One region of the Streptomyces sodiiphilus genome, then DNA from elsewhere that is predicted to be linked to it. Evidence: predicted binding sites of a transcription regulator. Region 1 holds the regulator's gene; the other holds the start of a gene.
What was found. Region 1 encodes HrcA, which represses chaperone genes, less so after heat shock. Its sites were predicted from a motif close to TTNGCACTCNGNNNNNCNGAGTGCNAA; they were not measured.

Region 1 (15,660 bases):
ACCGCTGGTCGTGCGCGGCCTTCTTCGTACTCACGACGTACGTCTTCCTGCTCGATTCGTCGTACTACCAGAACCACGAGTATCTGATCTCGCTGCTGTCGTTCCTGATGATCTGGCTGCCGCTGCACCGGATGTGGTCGCTGGACGCGCGGTGGCGGCCCGCCGTGGCCTCGCCGACGGTGCCGGCCTGGGTGATGTGGCTGCTGCGCTTCCAGATCGGGGTGCCGTACTTCTTCGGGGGCGTCGCCAAGCTCAACTCCGACTGGCTGCGCGGCGAACCGCTGCGGATGTGGCTGGCCGAGCGCACCCATGTGCAGCTGATCGGACCGCTGTTCACCCACGAGCCCGTGGTGTGGTTCATGACCTACGGCTCGCTGGTGTTCGACCTGGTGGTGGTCGGCTTCCTGCTGCACCCGCGGACCCGGCCGTACGCGTTCGCGGTGGCCCTGTGCTTCCACCTGCTCAACGCGCGGCTGTTCGGGTTGTACGTCTTCCCGTGGCTGATGATCGCGGCGACCACCGTGTTCTTCCGGCCCGACTGGCCGCTGCGCGCGGCGGCCCGGCTGCGCCGGCTCCGTGAGCGGGCCACGCGGGGGGCGGCTAAGGGCGCGGAAGCCGGCGCCCGGGGGGCACCGCCGGTGCCCGCGGCCGGCGGGGCCCGTCCCGTGCTGATGGCCCCGCTGACCGTGGCCGCGCTCGGGGCGTGGGCGGCGGTGCAGGTGGTGCTGCCGCTGCGGCACTTCGCCGTGCCCTCCACCGTGAACTGGTCGGAGGAGGGCCACCGCTTCGCCTGGCACATGATGCTGCGCACGAAGCAGGGCAGCGCGGAGTTCACCCTCTCCGACGGTGAGCGCGCCTGGCGGGTGGATGTCTCCGAGTACCTGACGCCGGAGCAGCAGCGGCTGATGGCCGGGCACCCGGAGCGGATCGCCCTGTTCGCCCGGCACCTGTCACAGCTGCACGGGGGCGCGGAGGTGCGGGTGGCCACGTCCGTCTCGCTCAACGGGCGGGCCCCGGCGATGCTGGTGGACCCGTTCACCGACATGGCGTCGGTGCCCGTGCCGTGGCGGGGCGCCGCCGACTGGATCCTTCCCCTGGAGGAGCCGCTGCGCCGCGACTGACCGCCGGAGGGCACCCGCTGCGGGCGGGCCCCGTGGAGGGGCCGCCCGCAGCGGGGCCGGTCAGCGCTCCGGCAGTTCGGGCGGGGCCGCCGCGGGGGAGGCGGCGAGGGCCTGGAGGACCACCCGCAGCGCCTCCCCGAGCTGCGGGTCGCGGCCCGCGGCCCAGTCCTGCGGGGTCCGCACGACCTCGATGTCCGGTTCCACGCCGTAGTTCTCCACACCCCAGTCGAAGCCGCGCAGCCAGGTCGCGTACTTCGGCTGGGTGACGCCGGTGCCGTCCACCAGGTCGTACCGCATGTCGATGCCGATCACGCCGCCCCAGGTACGGGTTCCCACGACCGGGCCGAGTCCCAGGGCCCGGACCCCGGCGGTGACGATGTCCCCGTCGGACCCGGAGAACTCGTTGGCGACCACCACGATCGGGCCGCGCGGGGCGTCCGACGGGTAGGTGTCCGGCTCCTCCCCGCGCGGGAGGTTCCAGCCGATGACCCGGCGGGCCAGCTTCTCCAGGACCAGCTGCGAGAGATGGCCGCCGCGGTTGCCGCGCACGTCGACGACCACCCCGTCGCGGCCGATCTCGGTGTGCAGGTCGCGGTGGAGCTGGGCCCAGCCGCTGCCGATCATGTCGGGGATGTGCAGGTAGCCCAGCCGCCCGCCGGAACGCTCGTGGACGGTGGCGCGGCACCCGGCGACCCAGGCCTGGTAGCGCAGGGCCTCCTCGTCGGCCAGCGGGACCACCACCGGGTGGCGGACACCGGAGCCGTCGGCCGGTTCCACCGTGAGTTCGACGGCCCGTTCGGCGGCTCCGGCCAGCAGCGGTGCCGGGCCGGTCACCGGGTCGACCGGGCGTCCGTCCACGGCCAGCAGCACGTCACCGGCCCGGACCGCGACGCCCGGGGCGGCCAGCGGCGAGCGGGCCTCGGGGTCGGAGGACTCCGACGGCAGCACCCGGTCCACCCGCCAGCGGCCTTCCGCGTCGCGGGAGAGGTCGGCGCCCAGCATGCCCTGCCGCAGGCCGTCGGGGGCGCGGTGGGCGTGCGGCATGACGTAGGCGTGCGAGGTGTCGAGCTCGCCCTGCACCTCCCAGACCAGGTCGACGAGGTCGTCGTGGGTGGCCACCCGGTCCAGGACCGGCCGGTAGCGGTCCAGCACCGCGTCCCAGTCGGTGCCGCCCATGTCGGCGCGCCAGAAGTTGTCCCGCATCAGCCGGCCGGCCTCGTCGTACATCTGCCGCCACTCGGCGGTGGGGTCCACCATCAGCCGGATGCGCGACAGGTCGAGCGTGACGCCGCGCTCGTCGCTGTCCCCCTGCGGCCTGGCCTGGTACGGGCCGCCCTCGGCGGGGACCAGGCGCAGCCCGGAGCGGGTGTGCAGCAGCACCTGCCGGCCGTCCCCGCTGACCTCGAAGCCGCTGACCTCGCGGGCCAGTTCGGCGGAACGCCGCTTGGCCAGGTCGTAGCGCTGCACGGAGGTGGCGGGGCCCTCGCCGGGGGCGGCGGCGGTGCCCAGGGCGCCGGTCAGCGGGTGCCGCAGCCAGAGCACTCCGTCGGCATAGGCCCGCAGCCCGCTGTAGCGGCCGGCCTCCACGGGGAACGGCACGACCCGCTCGGCCAGCCCGTCGAGATCCACCCGGCTGGCCGGTGGCGCGGCGGCGGCCGCCGCGGGGCCCTGTTCCTGCCCGTCCCGGCCTTCCGGCCCGTCCTCTCCGGTGGCCGTGCCGCCGGTGCCGGAGGCCTCGTCCCGGTCCGCGGCGCTGTCCACCGGGCGTCCGTGCCGCTGCGGGCCGAACGGCGAGGGGGTGTCCGCGGCGAGCGTCAGCAGGTGCGGCCGGCAGGCGGCGGTGAACGACAGGTCGAAGACGTGTGCGTCGTACACCGGGTCGAAGACCCGCTCGGACAGGAAGGCCAGGTGCTTGCCGTCGGTGGTGAAGGCGGGCGAGAGGTCGCGGAAGCGCAGCGGGGTGGCCTCGCTCACGGTGCCGGTGGTCAGGTCCGCGAGGCGCAGCTGGCGCAGCGGCCGGGTGCCGGGGTGGGACCAGGCCAGCCAGCGGGAGTCCGGGGAGAAGGCCAGGCCGTCGGCGTCGCCGTGAGTGCTGCGGTCCAGTTCGCTCACCTGCCCGTCGGCGAGGCCGACGAGCAGCACGCGCCCGTCGTGGGACGCCACGGCCGCGCGGCTGCCGTCCGGGGCGACCTGGAGTTCCAGCACCCGGCCGAGCAGGCCATGGGCCAGCAGGCGCGGCGGGGAGCCGGTCGTGCCGTCCGCGGGGGCGAGGGCGAGCGCGTCGTCCCCCTCGGCGTCGGTGACCCACAGCACCTGCTGGTCACCGTTCGCCGGGCCTCCGTCGCCGTCGGCCGGGGCGCGGAAGACCCGGGGCAGCCGGGCGCGCACGCCGGGCTCGGCGGCCAGGGCACGGACCGGTCCGTCGCGGTGGGTGACCCAGTGCACGGTGCCGCGGGTCTCCACGGCGCTGGCCCGGCCGGTGCGGTCCGGGCAGGCGGTGCCGAGGTGGGCGGCGGCGTTCACCGGGTGCGGCTGCCGGGCGGCGCGTGGGCCGCCGAGGCGGACCTCCAGCGGGCGGGGGCCGGAGCCGGAGTCCAGGTCGTCCAGGCACCACAGCTCGCCGCGGCAGGCGTACACGACGCGGGTGCCGTCGCCGGTGGCCTGCCGGGCGTAGCCGTCGTCCACCGGGGTGTGCCGGCGCAGACCGGTGCCGTCGGGCATCGAGGAGTACAGCGCTCCGGTGCCCTCGTGGTCGGAGAGGAAGGCGATGCGCTCGCCCACCCACATGGGGCATTCGAGGTTGCCGTCGAGGTTCTCGTGCAGGCGCCGGAAGGTGCCCGAGCCGTCCGGGTCGATCCACAGCTTGCCGGCGGTGCCGCCCCGGTAGCGCTTCCAGCGCGCGGCGTCCCGGCCGCGGCTCATCGTGGCGGACAGCAGCAGCACGGCCGGGCCGGGGCCGAAGGCCACCGCGCCCACCGGTCCGTAGGGCAGCAGCCGGGCGGGGCCGCCGTCCAGCGGGACGGCGCGTGCCCAGGTCTCGCGGATGGACGGGCGGTCGTGCGCGCCGGTGGCCAGGACCTCGGGCGTCCCGTCGGGCCCCGGCGGCAGCCAGCCGCGCACCGCCGTCTCGGTGCCTCCCCAGTAGGTCAGCCGGCGCGAGGGGCCGCCGTCGGCGGGAGCGACGTGCACCTCCGGGGCGCCGTCGCGGCTCGAACCCCAGGCGACCAGGGTGCCGTCCGGGGAGAGCCGGGGATGGGCGACGGGCGCCTGGTCGGCGCTGATCCGCCAGGCACGGCCGCCTGCCAGCGGCGCCGCCCAGACGTCGTCCTCGGCGGTGAAGGTGAGCAGCTCACCCGCGACATGCGGAAATCGGAGATACGAAGGCGAAGTCACCCGCGCCAGCCTACGAAGCGCAGTCGCTCCGGTACAGAGGGGGATCCCGGGAGCGCCACCGCGTTTGACACGATAAACGACATATCACCTGATAACGTTCGGTCAGTTTCGTACGGCGGACGATGAAGGACGCGCGCACATGCCCCCTCAGCCACGCGAGCAATGGGCGACCCGCGCCGGGTTCCTCCTGGCGGCCATCGGCTCGGCCATCGGGCTCGGCAACATCTGGCGCTTTCCCGCCGTCACGTACGAGAACGGCGGCGGGGCGTTCCTCCTGCCCTACCTGGTCGCCCTGCTCACCGCGGGAATCCCGGTGCTGATCCTGGAGTACACCCTGGGCCGCAAGTACCGCTCCTCGCCGCCCGCGGCGTTCCGTCAGCTGTCCCGGCCCGCCGAGGCCATCGGCTGGTGGCAGGTCGTCATCTGCTTCGTCATCGCCACCTACTACGCCGTGATCATCGCCTGGGCCGTGCGGTACGTCGGCTTCTCGGTGGGACAGCAGTGGGGCGACGAACCCGACAGCTTCCTCTTCGGGACCTTCCTGCGGGCCGCCGACAGCCCCGGCTCGTTCGCCGACTACCTTCCCTGGGGCGCCAGTTACGTGCCCGGTGCGGTCTGGCCGCTGGTCGCGGTGTGGGTCGTGGTGCTGGCGGTGCTCGCCCTCGGGGTCCGGCGCGGCATCGAGCGGGCCAACACCGTCTTCATCCCGCTGCTGGTCGTCTTCTTCCTCGTCCTGGTGGTGCGCGCGGTCACCCTGGAGGGTGCCGCCACGGGCCTGGACGCGCTCTTCGCACCCGACTGGGACTCGCTGACCACCGGCAGTGTCTGGGTCGCCGCCTACGGACAGATCTTCTTCTCGCTGTCCATCGGCTTCGGCATCATGATCACTTACGCCTCCTATCTGCGGCGGCGCGCCGACCTGACCGGTTCGGCGCTGGTCGCCGCCTTCGGCAACAGCTCCTTCGAGATCCTCGCGGGCATCGGGGTCTTCGCCACGCTCGGCTTCATGGCCGTCTCCGCCGGCACCGCCGTGGACGAGGTGGCGACCTCCGGCCTGGGACTGGCCTTCGTCGCCTTCCCGCAGGTCATCTCCGAGATGCCGATGGGCACCCTGTTCGGCGCGCTGTTCTTCGCCTCGCTGGTGGTCGCCGGTCTTTCCTCGCTGATCAGCATCGTCCAGGTGGTGGTGTCCTCGGTGCAGGACCGCCTCGGCCTGCGCCGGCTGCCGGCCGTGCTGTCCGTCGGCGGCCTGATCGCCGTGGTGTCCGTGGCCCTGTTCCCCACCGACGGCGGCATCTACCTGCTGGACGCCTCCGACCACTTCATCAACCAGTACGGCATCGCGCTGGCAGCGCTTGTCGCGGTGATCGTCGTCGCCTGGGTGCTGCGCCGGCTGCCGGTCCTGCAGCGCAACGCCGACGCCACCTCCGCGGTCCCGCTGGGCTGGTGGTGGCGGCTGTGCCTGGGCCTGATCACCCCGCTCGTGCTCGGCTGGATGATGATCGACAGCCTGGTGTCGGAGTTCGACGACAACTACGAGGGGTACCCCTCCTCGTTCCTGTCCTGGTCGGGCTGGGGGGTCGCCGCCGGCGCGCTGGTGCTGGGCATCCTGTTCTCCCTCATCCCCTGGCGGAACGCTCCCGCCCCCGGCCCCGAGGACCTCCTCGACGAGGCCCGGCACGACAAGAACGCACCGAAGAGGAGCAACGGCTGATGTCCACCGGAGCCGTCATCATGATGATCGTCGCCGTCGGCATCGTGTGGGGCGGGCTGATCGCCGCCCTCCTGCGGCTGCGCCGCCACCCCGACCCGCACGCCGAGGACTTCTGACGCCGCCGGCCCCCCGCTCAGCCCCAGCGGCCGGTCCGGCCGAGCACCAGCGCGGCCGCCGCGGTGCCCGCGGTGGAAGTCCGCAGCACCGAGGGCCCCAGCCGGCACGGCCGGGCGCCGGCCTCCTCGAACGCCTCCAGCTCCTGCGGGGACACACCACCCTCCGGACCGACCACCAGTACGATGCCGCCGTCCGCCGGAAGCACCACGGTGGCCAGCGGCTCACCGCCGGCCTCGTGCAGCACCCCGGCGAACGACGCGCCCGCCAGCAGACCGGCCACCTCCTCGGTGGTCATCGGCCCGGTGATCCGGGGGAAACGCAGCCGACGCGCCTGCTTGCCCGCCTCCCGGGCGGTGCTGCGCCACTTGGCCAGGGACTTCTCCCCCCGCTCGCCCCTCCAGCGGGTGACGCAGCGGGACGCGGACCAGGGCACGATGGTGTCCACCCCGGTCTCGGTCATCGTCTCCACGGCCAGCTCCCCGCGGTCCCCCTTGGCGAGCGCCTGCACGACGGTGACCGAGGGGCGCGGTTCGGGTTCCCGCCGCACCTCGGTGACCTCGACCGACAACCGGTCCCTGCCCTCCACGGCGGCCACCGTCCCGAAGACTCCGGTGCCCTCGCCGTCGGTCAGCACGATCTCCTCGCCGGCCCGCAGTCGCCGCACCGACACCGCGTGCCGGCCCTCGGCGCCGGAGAGCACCGGCACCGCGCCCGGCCGCAGCCCGGCCAGCTCCCCGTGCACGAACACCGGCGCCGTCACACCGCGCTCCCGCACCGGCCGGCGCCGCCGGCCTCACTCGTCACTGTCCGCGCTCCCGCGCCCCGCCCGGCCGTCACCGGCCGTTGAAGGCGTCCTTGAGCCGGGAGAAAAGGCCCTGCTGGCCCGGCTGGAACTGGCCCAGCGGGCGCTCCTCGCCCCGCAGCTCGGCCAGCCGGCGCAGCAGTTCCTCCTGCTCCGCGTCCAGCTTCGACGGGGTCTGCACCTCGACATGGATCACCAGGTCGCCGCGGCCGTTGCCACGCAGGTGCGTGACGCCGCGGCCGTGCAGCGGGATGGACTGGCCGGACTGGGTGCCGGGCCGGATGTCCACCTCCTCCACCCCGTCGAGCGTCTCCAGCGGCACCTTGGTGCCCAGGGCCGCGGCCGTCATCGGGACCGTGACCGTGCAGTGCAGATCGTCGCCGCGCCGCTGGAACATCGCGTGCGGGGTCTCGTGGATCTCCACGTAGAGGTCGCCGGCCGGGCCGCCGCCGGGGCCCACCTCGCCCTCGCCCGCCAGCTGGATGCGGGTGCCGTTGTCCACACCGGCCGGGATCTTCACCGTCAGCTTGCGACGGGAGCGGACCCGGCCGTCGCCGGCGCACTCCGGGCAGGGGGTGGGCACCACAGTGCCGAAGCCCTGGCACTGCGGGCAGGGCCGGGAGGTCATGACCTGGCCCAGGAAGGACCGGGTGACCTGGGAGACCTCGCCCCGGCCGCGGCACATGTCACAGGTCTGCGCGGAGGTACCCGGAGCGGCGCCCTCGCCGTTGCAGGTGTTGCAGACCGTGGCCGTGTCGACCTGGATCTCCTTGGTCGTGCCGAAGGCGGCCTCGTTGAGGTCGATCTCCAGCCGGATCATGGCGTCCTGGCCACGCCGGGTGCGCGACTTCGGCCCGCGCTGGGCAGCGGTGCCGAAGAAGGCGTCCATGATGTCCGAGAAGTTGCCGAAGCCGCCGCCGAACCCGGGACCGGCGCCCGCCGCGGCGCCCCCCATCGGGTCCCCGCCCAGGTCGTACATCTGTTTCTTCTGCGGGTCGGAGAGCACCTCGTAGGCGGTGTTGATCTCCTTGAACCGCTCCTGGGTCTTCGGGTCCGGATTCACATCCGGGTGCAGCTCCCTGGCCAGCCGGCGGAACGCCTTCTTGATTTCGTCCTGCGAGGCATCACGCTGAACGCCCAGGACCGCGTAGTAGTCCGTCGCCACCTAGTTCTCCGCGAGGATCTGTCCGACGTACCGTGCCACTGCGCGCACCGCTCCCATCGTTCCGGGGTAGTCCATGCGGGTCGGACCCACCACACCGAGCTTCGCGACCGCCTCGTCCCCAGAACCGTAGCCGACAGCGACAACCGATGTGGACGTCAGCCCTTCATGGGCATTCTCGTGCCCGATTCGTACCATCATGCCGGGGTCCTTCGCCTCCCCCAGCAGCTTCAGCAGCACCACCTGCTCCTCCAGTGCCTCCAGCACCGGCCGGATGGTGAGCGGGAAGTCCTGCCCGAAGCGGGTCAGATTGGCGGTGCCGCCGATCATCAGCCGCTCCTCGGTCTCCTCCACGAGGGTCTCCAGCAGCGTGGACAGCACGCTGGAGACGGTGCCGCGGTCCTCCGCGTCGAAGGACTCCGGCAGGTCCTGCACCAGCTGCGGGACCTCCGTGAAACGCTCGCCGACCACCCGGCTGTTGAGCCTGGCGCGAAGATCGGCCAGCGAGGACTCGCCGAAGGGCGCCGGGCAGTCCACCATCCGCTGCTCCACCCGGCCGGTGTCCGTGATCAGCACCAGCATCAGCCGGGCCGGGGCCAGCGAGAGAAGCTCCACATGGCGCACCGTGGAGCGGGTCAGCGAGGGGTACTGCACGACCGCGACCTGCCGGGTCAGCTGGGCCAGCAGCCGGACGGTGCGGCCCACCACGTCGTCGAGGTCCACCGCGCCGTCGAGGAAGTTCTGGATGGCCCGCCGCTCCGGCGAGGAGAGCGGCTTGACCCCGGCCAGCTTGTCCACGAAGAGCCGGTAGCCCTTGTCCGTGGGCACCCGCCCGGCGCTGGTGTGCGGCTGGGCGATGTACCCCTCCTCCTCCAGCGCCGCCATGTCGTTGCGCACGGTGGCCGGAGAGACCCGGAGGTTGTGCCGCTCGGTCAGCGCCTTGGAACCCACCGGTTCCTCGGTGCCCACGTAGTCCTGGACGATCGCCCGCAACACCTGGAGCCTGCGTTCGCTCAGCATGCCGCGCACCTCCCGTCCGGCCGTGTCGGTCGTTCCCGCACTGGCACTCCGGATTGGCGAGTGCCAGCTTCCGGACCAGTGTACGGCCGGGTAGCACCGGTACGGAATGACTGGTGGCCCCGAAGGTACCGCGCGCGGGCCCGCCGCAGGAGGCGCCGGGGGTGTGGTACGGCTAACGTCGCCCGCATGGAGACCACGTGGGAAGAGCTCGCACCCGGAGTACTGCGCCTGCGGCTGCCGGGCTGGGACGAGACGGTCGGAGCGGTCGCGGGCCCCGAGGGGGTGCTCGTCGTCGACGCGGGCCCGACCCTGGACGAGGGGGAACGCGTCCGCCTGGACCTGCGCCGGCGGCTGGGGCTCCCGGTCACCCACGTGGTGATCACCCACCCGCACTTCGACCATGTGCTGGGAGTCGGCGCGTTCCCGGGCGCCGAGGTGTACGGAGCCGCGGGGCTGTCGGAACTGCTCGCCCGGGACCGGCCCCTGCTGGTGGAGGACGCCGTCCGGTACGGCGTGGACCGGCGGGCCGCGCAGGAGGCCGCCGACGCGATGATCCTGCCGCGGCACGGGGTCAGCGGGGAGGTGACGCTGGACCTGGGCGGCGGCCGGGAGGTGATGCTGGCCAACCTGGGCCCGGCGCACACGGCCCACGACGTGGCGGTGCTGGTCCCCGGACTCGGGGGCATGACCCCGGAAGTGGTGTTCTGCGGCGACCTGGTGGAGGAGTCCGGCGAGCCCCAGACCGGGCCCGACGCCCACCTGTCGTGGTGGCCCGCGGCGCTGGACCGGCTGCTGGACCTGGGCGGGCCGGACGCCCGGTACGTGCCGGGGCACGGCGCGGTGGTGGACGCCGGCTTCGTCCGGGCCCAGCGGGATGCCCTGGCGGCCCGGGCGGCGGCGGAAGGCCAGGCCGCGCCGGGCCCGGGGTCCGCCGGGGGCGCGGCCTGAGCCTGGGTCACAATGGCAGCCATGCGCAGCAGGCGATACAGCTCCGACCTGACGCCGCCGTGGAAGCGGCAGGCACCCGTGCCCGAGGTACCGGCCGAGCCGGACCTGGTGGTGGAGGAGGTCTCCACCGGTTTCTGCGGGGCGGTGATCCGCTGCGAGAAGACCGCCCAGGGCCCCACGGTCACCCTGGAGGACCGGTTCGGCAAGCACCGGGTCTTCCCCATGGAGCCCCGGGGCTTCCTGCTGGAGGGGAAGGTCGTCACCCTGGTGCGCCCCCGTCCGGCTGCGCCCGCCGCCGCGCGCGGCCCGGCGCGCACCGCCTCGGGCTCGGTGGCGGTGCCCGGCGCGCGGGCGCGGGTGGCCCGCGCCGGGCGCATCTATGTGGAGGGGCGCCACGACGCCGAGCTGGTCGAGAAGGTGTGGGGCGACGACCTGCGCATCGAGGGCGTGGTGGTGGAGTACCTGGAGGGCATTGACGACCTGCCGGCCGTGGTGCGCGACTTCTCCCCCTCCCCCGATGCCCGGCTCGGGGTGCTGGTGGACCATCTGGTGCCCGGCTCCAAGGAGTCCCGCATCGCCGCACAGGTCACCCACCCGGACGTCCTGGTCGTCGGTCACCCGTTCATCGACATCTGGGAGGCGGTCAAGCCCTCCGCGGCCGGCATCGACCGGTGGCCGCGCGTCCCGCACGGCCAGGACTGGAAGCGGGGGGTCTGCCGGGCCCTGGGCTGGCCGGAGAACACCGGCGCGGCCTGGCAGCACATCCTCGGCCGCGTGCACAGCTTCCGCGACCTGGACCCCGGGCTGCTGGGCCCGGTGGAGCACCTGATCGATCACGTCACGGTCGGCTCGCCGGCCGGCCCGTAGCGGCGGGCGGGGACCGGACCGGGCCGGCAAGGCCGGGGCCGCAGGGGGCGGGCGCCGGGGAAACCGCGGGCTGCGGCGACAATGGCCCCATGCCCTCCGCACTCCCCGACGGCGAGGCCGTGCCCGACGACGGCGCGCTGCCCGCGTCCGCCCTGGCCGGCGCCGCCGACCGCCCGCTCGCCTTCTACCTGCACGTCCCGTTCTGCGCCACCCGCTGCGGCTACTGCGACTTCAACACCTACACCGCGAGCGAGCTGCGCGGCCCCGGCGGCGCGGCGGCCTCCCGGGAGAACTACGCCCGGGTGCTGACCGAGGAGGTGCGGCTGGCCCGCACGGTGCTGGGCGACGACCCCCGCGCGGTGCGCACGGTCTTCGTCGGAGGCGGCACCCCGACCCTGCTTCCGCCGGACGACCTGGCGCTGATGCTGGACGCGGTGCGGCAGGAGTTCGGGCTGGCGGACGACGCCGAGATCACCACCGAGGCCAACCCGGAGTCAGTGGACGCGGCGTCCCTGGAACGGCTGCGGGCCGCGGGCTTCAACCGGATCTCCTTCGGCATGCAGAGCGCCCGGCAGCACGTGCTGCGGGTCCTGGAGCGCACGCACACCCCTGGCCGCCCCGAGGCGTGCGTGGCCGAGGCGCGGGCGGCGGGCTTCACGCACGTCAACCTGGACCTGATCTACGGCACTCCCGGGGAGAGCGACGCCGACTGGCGGGCCACGCTGGAGGCGGCGACCGGCGCGGGCCCCGATCACATCTCGGCGTACTCGCTGATCGTGGAGGAGGGCACCCGGCTGGCGCAGCAGATCCGCCGCGGCGAGGTGCCGATGACGGACGAGGACGTGCACGCCGACCGATACCTGATCGCCGAGGAGACGCTCTCGGCCGCCGGCTTCACCTGGTACGAGGTGTCGAACTGGGCGTCCTCGCCGGCCGGGCGCTGCCTGCACAACGAGCTGTACTGGACGGGCGCGGACTGGTGGGGGGCCGGGCCGGGGGCGCACAGCCACGTGGGCGGCGTCCGCTGGTGGAACGTGAAGCACCCCGGGGCGTACGCCCAGGCGCTGGCGGCGGGCCGGTCCCCCGGGGCCGGCCGGGAGCGGCTCACTCCGGAGGACATCCGGGTGGAGCGGATCCTGCTGGAGCTGCGCCGGGCCGAGGGCTGTGAGCTGTCCCTGCTGACCCCGGCCGGCCTGCGGGCGGCCCGGCAGGCGCGGGACGACGGGCTGCTGGCGGCCGGTCCGCACGCCGGGGGCCAGGCCGTTCTCACCCTGCGCGGCCGGCTGCTGGCCGACGCGGTCACCCGGGATCTGACCGACTGAGCGCGCCCGGACACAGCGGACCGGGGCGGGCACCCGAGGGGTGCCCGCCCCGGCCGGACGAACTCTGGAGGGTCATTTTCCCGCACCGGCCGGCCCCGGCGGGGGAACGGTCACCTTGCGGCATCGCGGCAGGAGAACCGCGGCATCCGTGGAGGGAAGGCGTCGGCCCGCCCGTCTCGCGGTTCGCCGGCCGGCCGTTCGCCGCGAAGACCCACGGCCTTCCCGGCTGTACGGGCCTGGCTCAGCGGTGGGCGCCGAGCAGCCCGGCGTTGCCCGCCAGGGCGCCCTCGACCATCCGCAGGGTGCGGGTGTTGGCGTCGGAGACGGGCTCCACCGGCTCCAGTCCGTTCTCCGGGGCCGTGATGTCGACGTCGATGATGTCGCCCTCGGCGCCGGTTTCCCCGATCCACCCAGCGGTGTTGCCGGTGCCGAAGACAGTGACGGGAGCGACGACCTGAGCCGAGGCCTGGTTGCAGATGACACCGGCAGGAGCGATGAGGACGGCGGTGTTCTCGGCCTCCGCGTCGGAGAACCAGGAGCGCTTCACCTCGGCCTCGCCCTCCTGCTCGACGGCGATGCAGCTCTGGAGCGATGCCTGCGACAGCGAGTCGCCGCCCCGGTCCCACGGCGCGGCGTGGGCGGCCGCAGACGACATTCCGACCATTGCGGCAGCCGTCACCGTAACAGCGGCCAGCCGGATCGATGAACGCATAGTTACTCTCCTATCCTGATCTCCCCTTTTGGAAGAACAGCACGAGTATCACCCGCGACACCGACAGAGAAAGCATCTGCCACGCCGGTATCCCAGCATTCGGGTGGCACCGTCATTCGAATTGCCTAATCGCATTCCGGGCACACAAAGCTGCCCGGCAGGGGTCAGAAATTTCTGGCCCCTGCCGGGCGGCAATTACGGGAGCGGCCCGGAAAAGCCTCCCGCAACCGGTCCATGCGTTCAGCGTGCGAGTTCGGCGTCGGCCATGGGAGCGACACCCTGGTCCGGGCGGAGCATGTCCGCGCCGGCGACGGGCTGCTCCATCCCGGTGCCGGCGACGGGCTGCTCCATCCCGGTGCCGGCGACGGGCTGCGCCGATTCGATGCCGGCCGCGGGCTGCGGCCTCGCGCCGGCGTCGGCGAGCACCCCTTCCACCATGCGGGAAGTCTGCGCGTTGATGTCCTGGGCCGAGAGGATCTCGGGCGGCAGCACACCGTTCCCGGGAGCCTCGATGTCGAGGTCGACCGCTTCTCCCGCCGCCTCGGCGTCCGCCTCCCACCCTGCGGTGTTGCCGTCACCGAACACCGTGACCGGAGCGACGACCTGCGGGGCGACCTGCGTGCAGACGAACGGCCCGAAGAAGATGAAGGTGGCGTTGTTCTCCGCCTCGGCGTCGGAGAAGATCGAGCGCTCGGTCTCGGCCTCCGCCTCCTGATCGACGGACAGACAGCTCTGAATGGTGGCCTGCGACAGCGAGTCGCCACCGCGCGGTCCGGCGCTCGCCGCCGTGGCCGAGGCGCCGACCATCGCGGCAGCCGAAACCGTGACAGCAGCAAGCCGGATCGATGAACGCATAGTTACTCTCCTATCCTGATCTCCCCATGCGGAAGAACAGCACGAGTATCACTCCGCGCCATGCTCCAGGGACTCAGCCACGCCCTGCATGCCCCGCACGGCGGACACCTTCACGCGAATTGCCGTACCGCCTCGTCCGGCCTTCCGCTCCACGACAAGAAAGAACCGCCCGGTCGGCGCCGGTAATTACCGGACGCCAACCGGGCGGCTGGAAAAGGGATTTAGCGTCTCACGGAGCCCGCAGAACTGCCGTGGGGACCGTCAGACCCCCTCGTACATCTCCTCGATGAGGTGGCCGAACTTCTTCTCCACCACCGGGCGCTTCAGCTTCAGGCTGGGGGTGAGTTCGCCGTTCTCGATGTCCAGGTCCCGCGGCAGGAGGCGGAACTTCTTGATCGTCTGCCAGCGCTGGAGCCCGGAGTTGAGCTGCTGCACATACCCGTCGATCAGCTCGCGGGTCCGCTCGTCGCCCACGACCTCCTCGTAGCTCTTGCCACCCAGGTTGTTCTCCGCGGCCCAGCCCATGATGGAGGGCTCGTCCAGGGCGATCAGCGCCGAGCAGAAGTTCCGGCCGGCGCCGATGACCAGGACGTTGGACACGTACGGGCAGACCGCCTTGAACTGGCCCTCGACCTCGGTGGGCGCGATGTACTTGCCGCCGGAGGTCTTGAACAGGTCCTTCTTGCGGTCGGTGATCCGCAGGTAGCCGTCCTCGGACAGCTCGCCGATGTCGCCGGTGTGGAACCAGCCGTCCTCCTCCAGGACCTCGGCGGTCTTCTCCGGCAGGTTGTGGTAGCCCTGCATGACGCCGGGGCTGCGCACCAGGATCTCCCCGTCCTCGGCGATGCGCACCTCAAGGCCCGGCAGCGCCTTGCCGACGGTGCCGGTGCGGTAGGCCTCGCCCGGGTTGACGAAGTTGGCGGCGCTGGACTCGGTGAGACCGTAGCCCTCCAGGATGTGGATGCCGGCGCCGGAGAAGAAGAAGCCGATGTCCGGGGACAGCGCCGCCGAGCCGGAGATGCAGGCGCGCATCCGGCCGCCGAACGCGTCCCGCAGCTTGGAGTAGACCAGCTTGTCGGCGATCGCATGCTTGGTCCGCAGCCCGAACGGCGCCGTGCGCTTGCCGGTCCTGCGGTAGTTCTCCTGGCTGACCTTGCCGTACTCGCGGGCGATCTCCGCGGCCCACAGGAAGATCTTGTACTTGGCGCCACCGGCGGCCTTCGCCTTGGCCGCGACCCCGTTGTAGACCTTCTCGAAGATCCGCGGCACGGCCGCCATGTAGGTCGGCTTCACCACCGGCAGGTTCTCGATGATCTTGTCGACCCGGCCGTCCACGGCGATCACGTCGCCGACCTTGATGTGCGCGGCCAGCAGCACCTTGCCGAAGACGTGTGCCAGCGGCAGCCACAGGTACTGCACGTCGGTGTCGTCCGACAGGTCGATCGCCTCGATCGCGTAGGCCATGTAGGACCACGCGTCATGCGGCAGGCGGACGCCCTTGGGCCGGCCGGTGGTGCCGGAGGTGTAGATGAGGGTGGCGAGCTGGTCCGAGCGCAGGGCGGCGACGGACTCCTTGACGCAGTCCGGGTGCTTCTCCAGGTAGGCGTTGCCGCGCTCGGCGAGCTCC
Region 2 (15,660 bases), on a different contig from region 1:
CCCGGCGACGCGGGCGAGCCGACCGCCGAGGACTGGGCCCGCGCCGCGGGCACCATCGGGTACGAGATCGTCACCCGGATCGGCGCCCGCGTGCCACGGGTGCACCACGGGGCCGAGGAGCGGGTGTGACCCCGGGGGAACTGCCGCCGGGGCTCCAGGACCTGTCCGGCCACCGGGGCCCCGCGGGCGCGGTGCCCGGCGCCGGCCGGGCGGCCGGCTGGGCGCGCGGCGCCGGGATCGCCGGAGTGGCGATCGGCGTGGTGGCGACCGGCATGGCGGTGGAGCGGATGACCGTCCACCGCGGTGTCCGCCGGCGTGCCCAGCTCGCCCTGGACGCCGCGGGGCCCTACGGCTCGCTGCGCGGCACGCCGGGCGTGGCGCACGCCGACGACGGCACCGAGCTGTACTACGAGACCGACGAGCCGGGCGCGTACGACCCGCCCGGCGGCGACGGCGCGGGCGGCCCGGTGGCAGGGCCGGTGGACGGCCGCCTGGCGGCCGGCACGGACCCGGGGGCCGCCGCCGGGCGCCCCACCGTGGTGTTCAGCCACGGCTACTGCCTGCACCAGGACGTGTGGCACTTCCAGCGCGCCGCACTGCGCGGCGCGGTCCGGGCCGTCTACTGGGACCACCGCAGCCACGGCCGCTCCGAGCGGGGCCGCACCCAGCGCGAGAGCGGCCGGCCGGTCTCCATCGACCAGCTCGGCCGCGACCTCAGGGCGGTGCTGGACGCCGCGGTGCCCGAGGGGCCGGTGGTGCTCGTCGGTCACTCGATGGGCGGCATGACGATGATGGCGCTGGCCGAGCGGTACCCGCGGTATGTGGCCCGGCGGGTGGCGGGAGCGGCGTTCCTTGGCACCTCGGCGGGCGGGCTCGCCGAGGTCACCTACGGCTTCCCGGCCCCCGCCGTGCGGGTGGTGCGCAAGGTGGTGCCCGGTGTGCTCCGGGCGCTCGGATCGCAGCCCGGGATTGTGGACCGCGGCAGGCGCCTGGCCGGTGAGCTGTACGCCGGGCTGATACGCCGCTACGCCTTCGGGGAGCCCCGGGACATCGACCCCGGCGTGGCCCGCTTCGCCGAACGGCTCATCGAGTCGGTGCCCCTCGACGTGGTCGCCGAGTTCTACCCGGCCTTCAGCGGCCACGAACGGCTCCGGGCGCTGGCCGCGGCCTTCGACGGGGAGGCGCCGGTGCTGCTGCTGGCCGGAGAGCGCGACGAGGTGACCCCGCCCGAACACACCGGGCGGATGGCGGCGGTGCTGCCGCGGGCCGAGACCGTGGTGCTGCCCGGCGCCGGACACCTGGCCCTGCTGGAACACCCGCGGGAGGTCAGTGACCACCTCGCGGCACTGGTGACCCGTAGCATGCGGAGACATGAGCCAGTTCCCCCTCCCCGGGGCGGCCCCGATGGCCGCCGCCCGGATCACGGTCACCGGTCCTGAGCGGATGAGCGCGCTGGGCCGCAGGCTCGCCGCGCTGCTGCGCCCGGGCGACCTGCTGCTCCTCACCGGCGAACTCGGGGCCGGCAAGACCACCTTCACCCGCGGCCTGGGCGAAGGGCTCGGGGTTCGCGGCGCCGTCACCTCGCCGACGTTCGTCATCGCCCGGGTGCACCCCCCGCTCGGCGACGGGCCCGCGCTGGTCCACGTGGACGCCTACCGGCTCGGCGGCGGCCTGGACGAGATGGCCGACCTGGACCTGGACCTGGCCCTGACGGACTCGGTGGTGGCCGTGGAGTGGGGCGAGGGCAAGGTCGAGGAGCTGTCCGACAGCCGGCTGCACGTCGTCATCGAACGCGCCCTGGGGGGCGCGCCCGCCGACGGGACCGGCGGCACGGGCGGGAGCGGAGACGTGCGCACCGTCTCCGTCACCGGCTTCGGCCCCCGCTGGGAGGGCGAGGACCTGTCCGTCCTGGCCGTGGCGGACTGACCCCGCCGGGCACCGGTCCGGTACGGCGGCACCGTGCCGGAACGCGAGGCCCGGCCGCTCAGTGCGCCCGGGACTCGACGGTGACCCCGCCCCTGCCGTCCGGCACGACCAGCGCCGCACCGGCGGCGACCGCGTCGGCGACGCCGCGCACCGCCTCGTCCAGCCGCGCCGGGCTCGGCATGCCCGGTGGAGTCCCCGCCACCGCGCGGTCCGCGAAGCCGGTGTCCAGGTGCGGCAGCCGCGCGTCGACCACCGCCACCCCGTGCCGCCGCTGCTCGGTGCGGACCGCCGTGAGCCAGGAGCTCAGCGCGGCCTTCGACGCCCCGTAGGCCGCCATGCCCGGCTGCGGCCGGTCCACCAGCACGCCGGTAACCGCGGCGATGGCCCCCGGCCGGGCCAGCAGCGGCAGCGCGCCGCGCAGCACGGCCATCGGCGCCAGCGCGTTCACGGCGAACAGATGCTCGGAGATCTCCTCCGAGACCTGGTCGGCGGGGCCGAAGGCCACCACCCCGATCGCCACGATCACCGCGTCCAGGCCGCCCAGTTGCTCCGCCGCCCACGGGGCCAGCGCCAGGCATCTGTCCAGGTCGTACGCCTCCAGGCCGCGGGCCGGGCAGTCGCCCAGGGCGCGCGAGCGCTCGGCCAGCCGGTCCGGGTCGCGGCCCGCCACCGCGACCGCCGCGCCCCGCTGGGCGCACTCCTGGGCCAGTGCGCCCCCGATCACCCCGGTGGCGCCGGCCACCAGAATCCGGGCACCGTCCATCTCCATCGTCGGACCTCCTCACCGCACCACCAGCCTGCCCCGGGCGGGCGCGGTGCCGGGCGGGGCGCGCCGCCCGGCACCGGGAACCGGCCCGTCCGGCCCCGCCGGACCACCCGGAAGCGGACCCCGGAAGCGGGGCGCGCGAAGAGGCCCGGAAATCCGGACAGGAGATGTCGGGATTCCGCGACACCATCGCCGCGCTGCCGGTGCCCGGGACGGGACCGGTGTTCCGTGACGGACACGGAAGCGACGGAATCGACGGAATCGACGGAAGGGCAGGGACAACAGGCATGAACCCAGCACTCGACGGCAAGGTCGCGCTGGTCGCGGGAGCGACGCGCGGCGCCGGGCGCGGCATCGCGGTGGAACTCGGCGCGGCGGGCGCCACCGTCTACGTGACCGGGCGCACCACCCGCGAGCGGCGATCGGAGTACAACCGCCCCGAGACCATCGAGGACACCGCCGATCTGGTGACCCGGGCGGGCGGACGGGGCATCGCCGTCCCGGCCGATCACCTCGACCCCGCACAGGTCCGGGAGGTGGTCGGCCGGATCGACGCCGAACAGGGGCGGCTGGACATCCTGGTCAACGACATCTGGGGGGCGGAACACCTCTTCGACTGGGAGGCCCCGGTGTGGGAGCACGACCTCGACAAGGGGCTGCGGCTGCTCCGGCTCGCCGTGGAGACCCACGCGATCACCAGTCACTGCGCCCTCCCGCTGCTGCTGCGCCGGCCCGGCGGTCTGGTGGTCGAGATGACCGACGGCACCGCCGAGTACAACCGGGACCGCTACCGGGTCTCGTTCTTCTACGACCTCGCCAAGGCCGCGGTGCTCCGGATGGCCTTCGCTCTCGGCCACGAACTCGGGCCGCGTGGTGCCACCGCCGTGGCGCTGACGCCCGGGTGGATGCGCTCGGAGATCATGCTGGAGACGTTCGGGGTGACCGAGGAGACCTGGCGGGACGCGGTGGAGCGTGAGCCGCACTTCGCCATCTCCGAGACCCCCTTCTACACCGGGCGGGCCGTCGTGGCGCTGGCCCGCGACCCCGAGGTGGCGCGCTGGAACGGCCACTCGCTCTCCAGCGGCGGGCTGGCCCGGGAGTACGGCTTCACCGATCTCGACGGCAGCCGCCCGGACGCCTTCCGCTACCTCGTCGAGGTCCAGGAGGCGGGCCGCCCCGCCGACACCACCGGCTACCGCTGACCGCCCCGCAGCCCGGGCCGGACGGCGCCGTCAGGGGACGACCACGACCGGGAAGCCGGCGCCGGCCAGCTCCCACATGGCCGCGCCGTCCTCCCGGGACTGCCGGATCCCGCCGGTGCGTTCCGTGGAGTCGGGGTCGGGCAGGGAGCCGTCCAGCGAGGCGCTGAAGCCGATCACCACACCGTCGACCGAGGCGAACACCACGACATGTTCCACCGGCACCCCGTCCGACCCGGTGATCTGCTCGGCGGTGGAGGTGACGGCGTACTCGCCGGGCTCGGGCAGCACCGTGCTCGGGTGCACGGGATAGGTGCGCAGGATCTCCTCGCCCAGCCCGTCCTCCGCGGCGTCCACCAGCCACACCCGCTGCTGGGTCAGGGAGTAGACGATCCGGGCGCCTTCCCCGGAGTCGGCCGGGAGCACCGGTTCCGCCCCGGGGTCCTCGCCGCCGGGCTCGTCCTTCTCGCCGAGGTCCGTCTCGTCGGCCTCCCCGGTGCCGGACGGGGACTCGGCCGGCGCGGCCGCCCGCGGGCGGTCCGGGGACGCCGCGGCCTGGTAGGCGAACCAGCCGACGACAGCCAGGGCCACGGCGGTGAGAGCGGCCACGAATGTTCCGGGGCGGGACCCCGACGTGCTGCGCGCCACGGTATCTGCTGCCGCCTTTCGAGGATGGCCCGATGACCGGACATGCCGGTGGCCGAGATGATCGTCATCCGACGCTACCAGCGTAGTGGGGACGCGGGTCCCTCTCTCCCGGCCAGGAGCACCCGGATTCCGCCCCGGAGACGGCCGGGCGGGGGATCGCCGTCCCGGAAAGGGGCCGGGGCGCCGTAGGCTTGCGGCGTGCTGTTGCTCGCTCTCGATACCGCCACACCCGCCGTCACCGTCGCGCTGTACGACGGGACGCGGGTCCGTGCCGCCGTGCACCAGGTCGACGCCCGCCGCCACGGGGAGCTGCTGCTTCCCTCCGTCGACCGGGTGCTGCGCGAGGGCGGCGCCGGGCTGGGCGACGTGACCGGGATCGTCGTGGGCACCGGCCCGGGCCCGTACACCGGTCTGCGCGTGGGCCTGGCCACCGCCGAGGCCCTGGGCGCCGCCCGTGCCATCCCGGTGCACGGGGTGTGCACCCTGGACGGCATCGCGCTGGCCGCGGGCCTGGACGAGCCGTTCGCCGTCGCCACCGACGCCCGGCGCAAGGAGGTCTACTGGGTGCGCTACGCCGATGCCCGGACCCGCACCGGGGAGCCCGCCGTGAACCGCCCCGCGGAGATCGCCGGGCAGGTCGCGGGCCTGCCCGCGGCCGGCTCCGGCGCGCGTCTGTACCCGGAGGTCTTCACCGGGGTCCGGGACGACCTCCCCGAGCACGCCTCCGCGTCCGCACTGGCGGTGCTGGCCGCCGAGCGGCTCGCGGCGGGCGAGCGGCTCCCGGCACCGCGCCCGCAGTACCTGCGCCGCCCCGACGCGCGGGTGCCGGCCGGTTACAAGGTCGTCACCCCGGCCTCGCCGCCCGACGCCCGCCAGGGAGCCGGCCCGCGGACATGACCTGCGACCCGGCCCCCGGCACGGCCCGGGACCCGCGCGCGCGGCCCCCCGGGGGCGTCAGCCTGCGCGAGATGCGGTGGTGGGACATCGAGCCGGTGCTCGCCCTGGAACGCCGGCTGTTCCCCGAGGACGCCTGGTCGGCCGGCATGTTCTGGTCGGAGCTGGCCGGTGCCCGCGGGCCGCGCCGCACCCGGCACTACACCGTCGCCGAGGGCCCGGACGGAGACCTGGCGGGCTACGCCGGGCTGGCCGCCTCCCCGGCCGGGCCCGCCGGCGCGGACGGCAGCGCGGACGTGCAGACCATCGCCGTCGCCCCCGGCCACGAGGGCACCGGGCTGGGCACCCGGCTGCTGGCCGGCCTGCTGGCCGCGGCCACCGGCTTCGGGGCGGCCGAGGTCTTCCTGGAGGTCCGCACCGACAACGAGCGGGCCCAGCGCCTCTACCGGCGCCACGGCTTCCAGCCGCTCGGCATCCGCCGCGGCTACTACCAGCCCGGCAACCACGACGCCCTGGTGATGCGCCGCGACCACACCGCGTCGCTCAGGGCCTCGGCAGCACCCGAACAGACCACCGCACCGGAGTCGCACCAGCATGGCTGAAGAACCTCTCGTCCTCGGCATCGAGACCTCCTGCGACGAGACCGGCGTCGGCGTCGTCCGCGGACACACGCTGCTCGCCGACGCCGTCGCCTCCAGCGTGGACGCGCACGCCCGCTACGGCGGCGTCGTGCCGGAGATCGCCAGCCGGGCCCACCTGGAGGCGATGATCCCCACCGTCGAGCGGGCGCTGAAGGAGGCGGGCGTCGCGGCGTCCGACCTGGACGGCGTCGCCGTCACCGCCGGTCCCGGCCTGGCGGGCGCCCTGCTGGTCGGGGTGTCGGCGGCCAAGGCCTACGCCTACGCGCTGGGGAAGCCCCTGTACGGCGTCAACCACCTCGCCTCGCACATCTGCGTCGACCAGCTGGAGCACGGGCCGCTGCCGGAACCGACCATGGCGCTGCTGGTCTCCGGCGGGCACTCCTCGCTGCTGCTCGCCCCGGACATCACCTCCGACGTGCGGCCGCTGGGCGCGACGATCGACGACGCGGCGGGCGAGGCGTTCGACAAGATCGCCCGGGTGCTGCACCTGGGCTTCCCCGGCGGACCGGTCATCGACCGGTACGCGCGCGAGGGCGACCGGGACGCCATCGCCTTCCCGCGCGGCCTGACCGGCCCGCGCGACGCGCCCTACGACTTCTCGTTCTCCGGACTCAAGACGGCGGTGGCCCGCTGGATCGAGGCCCGCCGCAACGCCGGCGAGGAGGTGCCCGTCGCCGATGTCGCCGCGTCCTTCCAGGAGGCGGTCGCCGATGTCCTCACCCGCAAGGCCGTCCGCGCCTGCCGGGACGAGGGCGTGGACCATCTGATGATCGGCGGCGGGGTCGCCGCCAACTCCCGGCTGCGCGCCCTGGCCGAGGAGCGCTGCGCCGCCGCCGGCATCACCCTCCGGGTGCCGCGCCCGAAGCTGTGCACCGACAACGGCGCGATGGTGGCGGCGCTGGGCGCCGAGATGATCGCCCGCGGGCGGCCCGCCTCGGGGTGGGACCTGCCGGCCGACTCCTCGCTCCCGGTGACCGAGCCGCACGTCCCGGCGCCCGAGCCGGTGACGGCCGCCCCGCACGGGTACGCGCACGACAGCCCGCACACCCACCCGCACGGGCACACGCACGAGCCGCGCGGGACGAACCTGTACGGAGGGAACGCATGACCGTCGCCCTGATGTGGGAGGCGCGCGCCGCCGCGGGGCGCGCCGCGGATCTGCTGGCCTGGGTCCGGGAACGGGAGATCGTCCCCGAGCCGCCGCGCCGGGAGACGTTCACCGCCCCCGGCGACCGGGTGCTCGTCATCACCTGGTGGGAGGCGGCCCCGGACGACGCCGGCCTGCCGGAGCTCCCCGAACCGCCCCCGGACCTGATCCGGCGGCCCGTCCACCGCTGGCGCTTCGCGCAGGTGGAGTCCTGACGGCGCCTCAGCCGTCGGCGCCGGTGCAGACCGAGGTGTCCAGGGCGGGGTAGGGCGCGGGCAGCGGGAGCGGACGCCCGAGCTCCACCTCGGTCCTGGTGGCGTAGTGGGCTCCGGACGGGCCGCCCTCCGGCACCGGGTCGCTGAACGCGCAGGCCACGCCCTCGGCGCGGTGAATCAGCACGTACACGGGTACTCCCGCGCCGGCGTAGCTGCGGTACTTCGGACCGGAGTCGATCTCGTGGTTCGTCGAGGTGATCTCCCCGGCGAGGGCGAGGAGTTCGATGGGGTACCAGCCCTTGTGCACCCGGCGGTACGCCTCGTCCACCTCGGTCGGTGTGCGGAGCTGGACATAGAAGTCCGGGACGACCAGCGTGCGGGTGCGCTCGTCCTTGAGGCCGATGCGATACCCGTTGCCGAACCCGGCGTGCCGGAATCCCGCGCTGCGCAACTGGAAGTACAGCTCACTGGCGCCATGGTTGTGGAGGTTGCCCGGCTGTGGGGCCACGACCACCATCCCCTCGATGAACTCCGGGCGGATCGGTGTGTCCGCTGCCTCCTCGAAGGCGATCAGCAGATCGACGGGGTCCTGGGCCATGGGCTCGGTGACGGGATCGGCGGTCATGGTCGCTGTCCTCCCTGTGGCTGGTGCCAGGCTACGCCCGGGCCGGGTGCCCCAGAAGCATCATGGGGGTGTGCGCCGCGCGGGTGAGCAGGACGGTGCAGGAGTTCACTCCATCGAGTCGGAGTTTGCGGCGCAGCTCCTCCGGTGTCATGGCGAAGCCCCGCTTCTTGATGGTCACGGTGCCCACCTGGCGCTCGCGCAGCAGGGCGCGCAGCCGCTTGAGGTTGAAGGGCAGGGCGTCGGTGATCTCGTAGGCGGTGGCGAACGGGGTGGGGAGCAGGTCGTCGGAGGCGATGTACGCGATGGACGGGTCCAGCAGCCGGCCGTTCACCCGCGCGGCGACCTCGGCGACCAGGTGCGCGCGGATCACCGCGCCGTCCGGTTCGTAGAGGTAGCGCCCGGGCGGTCCTGTCACCCCGACGGGGGCGCCGCTGCCGGTGAGGGTGTGGCCGCCGGGCAGCAGGGTCGCGCGGCGCACGCCGGGGGAGCCGGTGCCGAACCAGAGGACGGCCTCCTTCACCTCACCGCCGTCGGAGACCCATTCCGCCTCGGCGTTGCCGGGGACGGCCTCGTGCGGGATGCCGGGGCCGGTCTTCAGCGCGGCGTGCGACATCCGGCCGGCCACCTCCACGGCCCAGGACAGCGGGGGTGAGTACGCCTCCGGGTCGAAGACGCGGCCCCGGCCGCCGCGCCGGGCGGGGTCGATGAAGACCGCGTCGTGGCCGGAGATGTCGGTGTCACCGACGTCCGCGCGGCGGATGTCGATCAGGTCCGACAGGCCGGCCCGCTCGGCGTTGGCCTCGGCGACCGCGCAGGTCAGCGGGTCGCGGTCGACCGCCAGGACGGAGATGCCGGCGCGGGCCAGGGCCAGTGCGTCGCCGCCGATACCGCAGCACAGGTCCGCGATCCGGCGCACGCCCAGCGCGGCGAACCGCTGCGCGCGCCGGTCGGCCACCGGGGCGCGGGTGGCCTGCTCGACGCCGTGCGGGGTGAAGTACATCCACGCGGCGTCCGGGCCGAACTTGGCCGCGGCCCGCTGCCGGAGCCGGGCCTGGGTGAGGGCCGCGGAGACCAGGGGTGCGGGGTGGTCGCGGCGCAGCCGGGTGGCGACGGCGATCTCGCGGTCCGGGTCGTAGTCGCGCAGCGAGGCCAGGAGGTCCTGTCCGGGGCCGGTCAGCAGGGCCCGGAAGGTCTCGACGGCGGCGCCGGAGGATGCGTCGGGTGCGTCTGGGGTGTCTGGAGGGGCCACACGGGTCATTCTCCCCGCTCCGGACGGGGCGGCGCGCCCGGAGCGGGGCGGGGGGATGGCAGCATCCCGGAGCTATGGGGATTATCAGACAAGTAAGACAAAAGGATGATCGGCCTTCGATGTCCGACGAGCCCCGGCCTTCCGGCTCCTCCGGGCGGTCGAGGCTGCGGCGGCGGGCTCTCGCCGGGGGCGTGACGATACTGGCGGTGGCGTGCGCGGTGGCCGGGGCCGGCACCGGCGCCCTTCCCGGAGTCGCGGAATGGCGGCCGCTGTCCGCCCTGCGGGGCCCCGTCGGCGAGGAGGTCACGGGGCTGTCCGCACCGCCGCCGGCCCGGGCGGCGCCCGGCGCGCTCGCCGCGCACGCCGAACGGCTGGAGCGCGCCGAGCGGCGCCGGGTGACCGCCGCGCGGACCTGGGGGCTGCGGGCGGTGCCGCTCCGCCCGCCGGCCCCGCCGAAGCGGAAGCCGGCGCTGTCCACCGAGTCCGGGCATCTGAAGGGGCCGGGCCTCCCGCCGGTCATCACCCGGGTCCCCACCGGCGACAAGGTGGTCTTCCTGACCATCGACGACGGGGCCGAGAAGGACGACCGGCTGCTGGAGATGATGCGTCAGCTCGACGTGCCCTACAGCAGCTTCCTCGCCGACTACGTGGCGCGGGACGACTACGACTACTTCCGCAAGGCGCACCGCAACGGCTCCGCGGTGCACAACCACTCCGTGAACCACCGGGAGATGAACAAGCTGCCGTACCGGGAGCAGCGCCGGGAGATCTGCCGGCAGCAGGACATCCTGGAGCGGGAGATCGGCGAGCGGCCGGAGCTGTTCCGGCCTCCCTACGGCGCCTACAACACGGACACCCTGCGGGCGGCCCGGGACTGCGGGGTGCGCGTGGTGCCGCTGTGGGCCGAGGAGGCGTTCCCGGACCGGATCGAGTACGGCCGGGCGGACCGCCGGCTGCACCCGGGCGACATCGTCCTCAGCCACTTCCGGGGGAGGGGGGAGTGGGACGGCGACATGCCCGCGATGGTCCGGCGGGTGGTGGACACCGCCACCGCCCAGGGGTTCGCGATCGCCCGTCTGGAGGACTACATCTGACGTTTCCGCCCCGCGTCACCACGGGGCGGAAACGGCGACCGCGCCGGTCGCGGCCGTGGCCGCCGGAGTGGCGCGCCGCGCCGCGCCTGGCACTCCGGTTGACTGAGTGCTAACCGCGGCCTAGTCTCTGTTCTGGCACTCTCGATGAGAGAGTGCCAACCGCGACGGGCGGATCCGGCACCCGCGACGACGGGTCCACCAGGTCGCGATTCCAGACATATACAGACCCCGTGAGATCTCCGAAGGGGGAGGTCGGATCGTGACGACCGCCAGCAAGGTTGCCATCAAGCCGCTCGAGGACCGCATTGTGGTCCAGCCGCTCGACGCCGAGCAGACCACGGCTTCGGGCCTGGTCATTCCGGACACCGCCAAGGAGAAGCCCCAGGAGGGCACCGTCCTGGCTGTCGGCCCGGGCCGCTTCGAGGACGGGAACCGTCTCCCGCTCGACGTCAAGGTCGGCGACATCGTGCTCTACAGCAAGTACGGCGGCACCGAGGTGAAGTACAACGGCGAGGAGTACCTCGTTCTCTCGGCCCGCGACGTGCTCGCGATCATCGAGAAGTAATTCACCGGTTCACCGGATTTTTTACCGACCGCGCCCCGGTCTCCCGCGTACGACTGAGCCGGGGCCGGGGCGCGGCTCCATTGCGGTCGGCCTGACGGACGGCAAGGAAGTACGAGGGATACGCAACCCATGGCGAAAATTCTGAAGTTCGACGAGGACGCCCGGCGCGCCCTCGAGCGCGGCGTCAACAAGCTCGCCGACACGGTGAAGGTGACCATCGGCCCCAAGGGCCGCAACGTGGTCATCGACAAGAAGTTCGGCGCCCCCACCATCACCAACGACGGCGTCACCATCGCCCGTGAGGTCGAGGTCGAGGACCCGCACGAGAACCTCGGCGCGCAGCTGGTGAAGGAGGTGGCGACCAAGACCAACGACATCGCGGGTGACGGCACCACCACCGCCACCGTGCTGGCCCAGGCCCTGGTCCGCGAGGGTCTGCGCAACGTCGCGGCCGGCGCCTCCCCGGCCGCCCTGAAGAAGGGCATCGACGCCGCCGTCCAGGCCGTCTCCCAGGAGCTGATCGCCAACGCCCGGCCGATCGACTCCAAGGAGGACATCGCCGCCGTCGCCGCGCTGTCCGCGCAGGACAAGCAGGTCGGCGAGCTGATCGCCGAGGCCATGGACAAGGTCGGCAAGGACGGTGTCATCACCGTCGAGGAGTCGCAGACCTTCGGCCTGGAGCTCGACTTCACCGAGGGCATGGCGTTCGACAAGGGCTACCTGTCGCCCTACATGGTCACCGACCAGGAGCGGATGGAGGCCGTCCTCGACGACCCCTACATCCTCATCCACCAGGGCAAGATCTCCTCCATCGCGGACCTGCTGCCGCTGCTGGAGAAGATCATGCAGGCCGGTGGCTCCAAGCCGCTGCTGATCATCGCCGAGGACGTGGAGGGCGAGGCGCTGTCCACCCTCGTCGTCAACAAGATCCGCGGCACCTTCAACGCGGTGGCCGTCAAGGCCCCCGGCTTCGGCGACCGCCGCAAGGCCATGCTCGGTGACATCGCCACCCTCACCGGCGGCACTGTCATCTCCGAGGAGGTCGGCCTCAAGCTGGAGCAGGCCGGGCTGGACGTGCTGGGCAGCGCCCGCCGCGTCACCGTCACCAAGGACGACACCACCATCGTCGACGGTGCCGGCAAGAGCGAGGACGTCACCGGCCGGGTCGCGCAGATCAAGGCCGAGATCGAGACCACCGACTCCGACTGGGACCGCGAGAAGCTCCAGGAGCGCCTGGCGAAGCTGGCCGGAGGCGTGTGCGTCATCCGCGTCGGCGCCGCCACCGAGGTGGAGCTCAAGGAGAAGAAGCACCGCCTGGAGGACGCCATCTCCGCGACCCGCGCCGCGGTCGAGGAGGGCATCGTCTCCGGTGGCGGCTCCGCCCTGGTGCACGCCGCCAAGGTGCTGGAGGACGGCCTCGGCCGCCGGGCCGACGAGGCCACCGGCGTCGCGGTCGTGCGCCGCGCCCTGGTCGAGCCGCTGCGCTGGATCGCCGAGAACGCCGGCCTGGAGGGCTACGTCATCACCTCCAAGGTGGCCGAGCTGGACAAGGGCAAGGGCTTCAACGCCGCCACCGGTGAGTACGGCGACCTGGTGAAGGCCGGCGTCATCGACCCGGTCAAGGTCACCCGCTCCGCCCTGGAGAACGCCGCGTCCATCGCCTCCCTGCTGCTCACCACCGAGACCCTCGTGGTGGAGAAGAAGGAAGAGGAGCCGGAGGCCGCCGGCCACGGCCACGGCCACGCGCACTGACGCGAACCGGCCGCACACGCGGGCCCCGGGCCTCCGCCGGCAAGGCGGAAGGTCCGGGGCCCGCCGGCGTCCGGGCGCGGGTTACTGCTCGATGATGCCGAGCTGGACGAGCAGCCCGAAGTAGTCCCAGTTCCACCAGGATTCCGCGATCTTGTCCTCGCGGAAGCGGAAGGTGGTGTGGCCGCTGACGGTCAGTTCCCGGCCGGTGGGCTCCACCCCCAGGTACTCGCGGTTGTGCGTCGCGGTGGAGGTCCAGCGGAGAGTGACCAGATCTCCCTCGGCCAGTTCGCTCTCCACGGTGATCACCGGCTGGAGCGCCTCCAGCATCTCCGCGGCCGCCGCGATGGAGTTCTCCAGGTCGACCGGGTCGGCCGGATTCGCGGGGTCGTGCTCCCGGTAGTCGGGGGTGCACAGTTCGCGCAGCGTGTCGTAGGAGCGGTTGTTGACCCCCTCCTCGAAATACCGCCGGGCGTTCGCCGTGTTGAGCTGGTCCTCCCGCACCACGTCGAGGTCGGTGAAGCTGGGGGGCTCCTCGCAGAGCGCGACGATCTCCTGGAAGAGCTCGTCCGTCTCGGCGAGTTCGGAGTTCCGCATCGCCTCCTCGTAGGAGGGGAACTCGACGATCTCCACCACGTGGGAGGCGTCGCTCCGGTCCCGGCCGATCACGGAGTGGGTCGCGGTCCGCTTCCCGTTCGTCCGCTCCAGCCAGGTGTCCATCAGCTGGTTCATGTCATCCAGCCGGCTCGTCTTGCAGTCGATGACCTGCACAAAAGTCATGATGCTCCCTGGACTGTCTGGTTTGCTCCATTTGGGTGCTATGTCCAGGCTAGTGGCTCGATGTCAGAGTGACACGTCGGGAGCTTTCCGCGGTCCGTACTTGCGGCCGGCCCGCGAGGAGACGCCGCCCAGCGCCTGCCGGGGCACCAGCTTCACCGCGCCCATCAGGGCCTTGTACCGGGGGTCGGGGACGGACACCGTCTTTCCCCGGGCCAGGTCCCGCAGTGCCGCGTCCACCACGCGGTCGGCGTCCAGCCACATCCAGTTCGGGATGTTCCTGGTCCCCATGCCGGCCCGCTGGTGGAACTCGGTCCTGACGAACCCCGGGCACAGGGCCATCAGCCGCACCCCGCTGCCCGCCAGGTCACGCGCCGCTCCCTGGGAGAACTGCACCACCCATGCCTTGGACGCCCCGTACGTGCCGCGCGGCACGAACGCCGCGACGGAGGCCACGTTCACCACCGCCCCCCGGCCGCGCTCGCGCATCGGCGCGGCGGCCGCCGAGGTGAGCCGCAGCACCGCCTCGCAGTGCACCTTCAGCATGCGCAGCTCGTCGGCCATCGGGACGTCCAGATAATTGCCCTTGAGGCCGAAGCCCGCGTTGTTGACCAGCAGGTCGACCGGGTGCGTCCGGTCGGCCAGCCGCTCCTCCACGGCCGCGATGCCGTCGTCCGTGGCCAGGTCCGCCACCAGCACGGACGCCTCGATGCCGTGCCGGTCGTGCAGCTCGGCCGCCTGTCGCCGGAGTCGTTCGCGGTCGCGCGCGACCAGCACCAGATTGTGTCCGTCCCGGGCCAGCCGCCGGGCGAAGGCGGCGCCGATCCCCGCTGTCGCCCCCGTTGTCAGAGCAGTAGTCATGGGATGACGGTAAACCGTGCGGCCGCCGCGCCGGCATGGTGGTCACGTCCCCCGGACGTGCGCTCCGGGGCGGGTGGGCGGCCCGTCACCGGGGCGGATCGGAGGGGCGGGCGTCCACCAGGCCGCGGCGGGCCCTGCCCATGAGCTCCTCGCGTTCGTCCTCCGTCAGGCCGCCCCAGACGCCGTACGGCTCCCGTACGGCCAGCGCGTGCGCCGCGCACTCCGAGCGGACCGGGCAGCGCATGCAGACCTCTTTGGCCGAGGCCTCGCGGGCGGTGCGGGCGGCGCCGCGCTCTCCCTCGGGATGGAAGAAGAGCGAGCTGTCGACGCCCCGGCAGGCGGCGAGGAGCTGCCAGTCCCAGAGGTCGGCGTTCGGGCCCGGGAGGCGGGAGAAATCAGCCATGGTGTCCCCTCGAGTGCGGAAGCGAATGTAAATATGACTACCAGCCGAATATAGCCAGAGATGCACCGAGCGGCAGAAATAGGCCTGAATAGGGCAAAACAGATGTTTGGCGTGTTTGGTCAAGGGCAGCTATCATGTGACCGCCTGGTCACCCGGAGTGGTGATGCCATGGGAGTGGTCCAGGGGTGCCCGCGGCGGTCGGCCGAAGGTCAAGCCCGGAAGCCGTAACTCTTTCGGGTGACCGTCGTTGAGAGGGCAGAGGCGGTTGACGAGGCCACCGCTCGGGCGCATGTCCGAGGCCGTCGACCGCACAGGTGACGACTCATAACAGCCTGGAGGCTCAAGGTGATGCGCATCAGCCGCGGAGGGCGGTCATGACTTCCGTCCTCGTCTGCGATGACTCCCCGCTTGCCCGGGAGGCGCTCCGCCGCGCGGTCGCGACCGTGCCCGGCGTCGAGCGGGTGACCACGGCGGCCAACGGCGAGGAAGTCCTGCGCCGCTGGGGCGCCGACCGATCCGATCTGATTCTGATGGACGTACGGATGCCGGGGCTGGGAGGTGTGGAGACCGTCCGGAGGCTGCTGTCCGCCGACCCCGGGGCCCGCATCATCATGCTGACCGTCGCCGAGGACCTGGACGGCGTGGCGCTGGCCGTGGCCGCGGGGGCGCGGGGCTACCTCCACAAGGACGCCTCCCGTGCCGAGCTGCGGGCGACTGTGACGCAGGCGCTGGCGGATCCGACCTGGCGGCTGGCCCCGCGCCGGCTGCGCTCGTCCGACATGGGCGCGGCTCCCACCCTCACGGCCCGGGAGATCCAGGTGCTGGAAGGCATGAGCCACGGCCGGTCCAACGCGGAGATCGGGCGCGAGCTCTTCCTCTCCGAGGACACCGTCAAGACGCA

Region 2: the regulator HrcA is predicted to act here: its motif matches at 10,491-10,517, upstream of groES (co-chaperone GroES).

The regions. Positions count from the first base shown of each region.
Region 1 covers NZ_BAAAMJ010000043.1:32,360-48,019, reverse strand. Annotated here, with positions in the region: gene ABD299_RS18775 (HTTM domain-containing protein) at 1-1,121, shown strand, start outside; gene ABD299_RS18770 (S41 family peptidase) at 1,182-4,514, opposite strand; gene ABD299_RS18765 (sodium-dependent transporter) at 4,654-6,228, shown strand; gene ABD299_RS18760 (methionine/alanine import family NSS transporter small subunit) at 6,228-6,344, shown strand; gene ABD299_RS18755 (16S rRNA (uracil(1498)-N(3))-methyltransferase) at 6,362-7,105, opposite strand; gene dnaJ (molecular chaperone DnaJ) at 7,179-8,312, opposite strand; gene hrcA (heat-inducible transcriptional repressor HrcA) at 8,313-9,329, opposite strand; gene ABD299_RS18740 (MBL fold metallo-hydrolase) at 9,516-10,277, shown strand; gene ABD299_RS18735 (DUF3097 domain-containing protein) at 10,299-11,144, shown strand; gene hemW (radical SAM family heme chaperone HemW) at 11,234-12,466, shown strand; gene ABD299_RS18725 (hypothetical protein) at 12,708-13,178, opposite strand; gene ABD299_RS18720 (hypothetical protein) at 13,419-14,033, opposite strand; gene ABD299_RS18715 (AMP-dependent synthetase/ligase) at 14,295-15,660, opposite strand, start outside.
Region 2 covers NZ_BAAAMJ010000031.1:2,268-17,927, forward strand. Annotated here, with positions in the region: gene alr (alanine racemase) at 1-129, shown strand, start outside; gene ABD299_RS15630 (alpha/beta fold hydrolase) at 162-1,439, shown strand; gene tsaE (tRNA (adenosine(37)-N6)-threonylcarbamoyltransferase complex ATPase subunit type 1 TsaE) at 1,372-1,926, shown strand; gene ABD299_RS15640 (SDR family NAD(P)-dependent oxidoreductase) at 1,985-2,695, opposite strand; gene ABD299_RS15645 (SDR family oxidoreductase) at 2,980-3,894, shown strand; gene ABD299_RS15650 (hypothetical protein) at 3,925-4,539, opposite strand; gene tsaB (tRNA (adenosine(37)-N6)-threonylcarbamoyltransferase complex dimerization subunit type 1 TsaB) at 4,738-5,436, shown strand; gene rimI (ribosomal protein S18-alanine N-acetyltransferase) at 5,433-6,035, shown strand; gene tsaD (tRNA (adenosine(37)-N6)-threonylcarbamoyltransferase complex transferase subunit TsaD) at 6,028-7,182, shown strand; gene ABD299_RS15670 (hypothetical protein) at 7,179-7,436, shown strand; gene ABD299_RS15675 (Uma2 family endonuclease) at 7,444-8,061, opposite strand; gene ABD299_RS15680 (THUMP-like domain-containing protein) at 8,093-9,319, opposite strand; gene ABD299_RS15685 (polysaccharide deacetylase family protein) at 9,430-10,404, shown strand; gene groES (co-chaperone GroES) at 10,661-10,969, shown strand; gene groL (chaperonin GroEL) at 11,099-12,721, shown strand; gene ABD299_RS15700 (ester cyclase) at 12,803-13,498, opposite strand; gene ABD299_RS15705 (SDR family NAD(P)-dependent oxidoreductase) at 13,562-14,356, opposite strand; gene ABD299_RS15710 (WhiB family transcriptional regulator) at 14,442-14,759, opposite strand; gene ABD299_RS15715 (response regulator transcription factor) at 15,134-15,660, shown strand, end outside.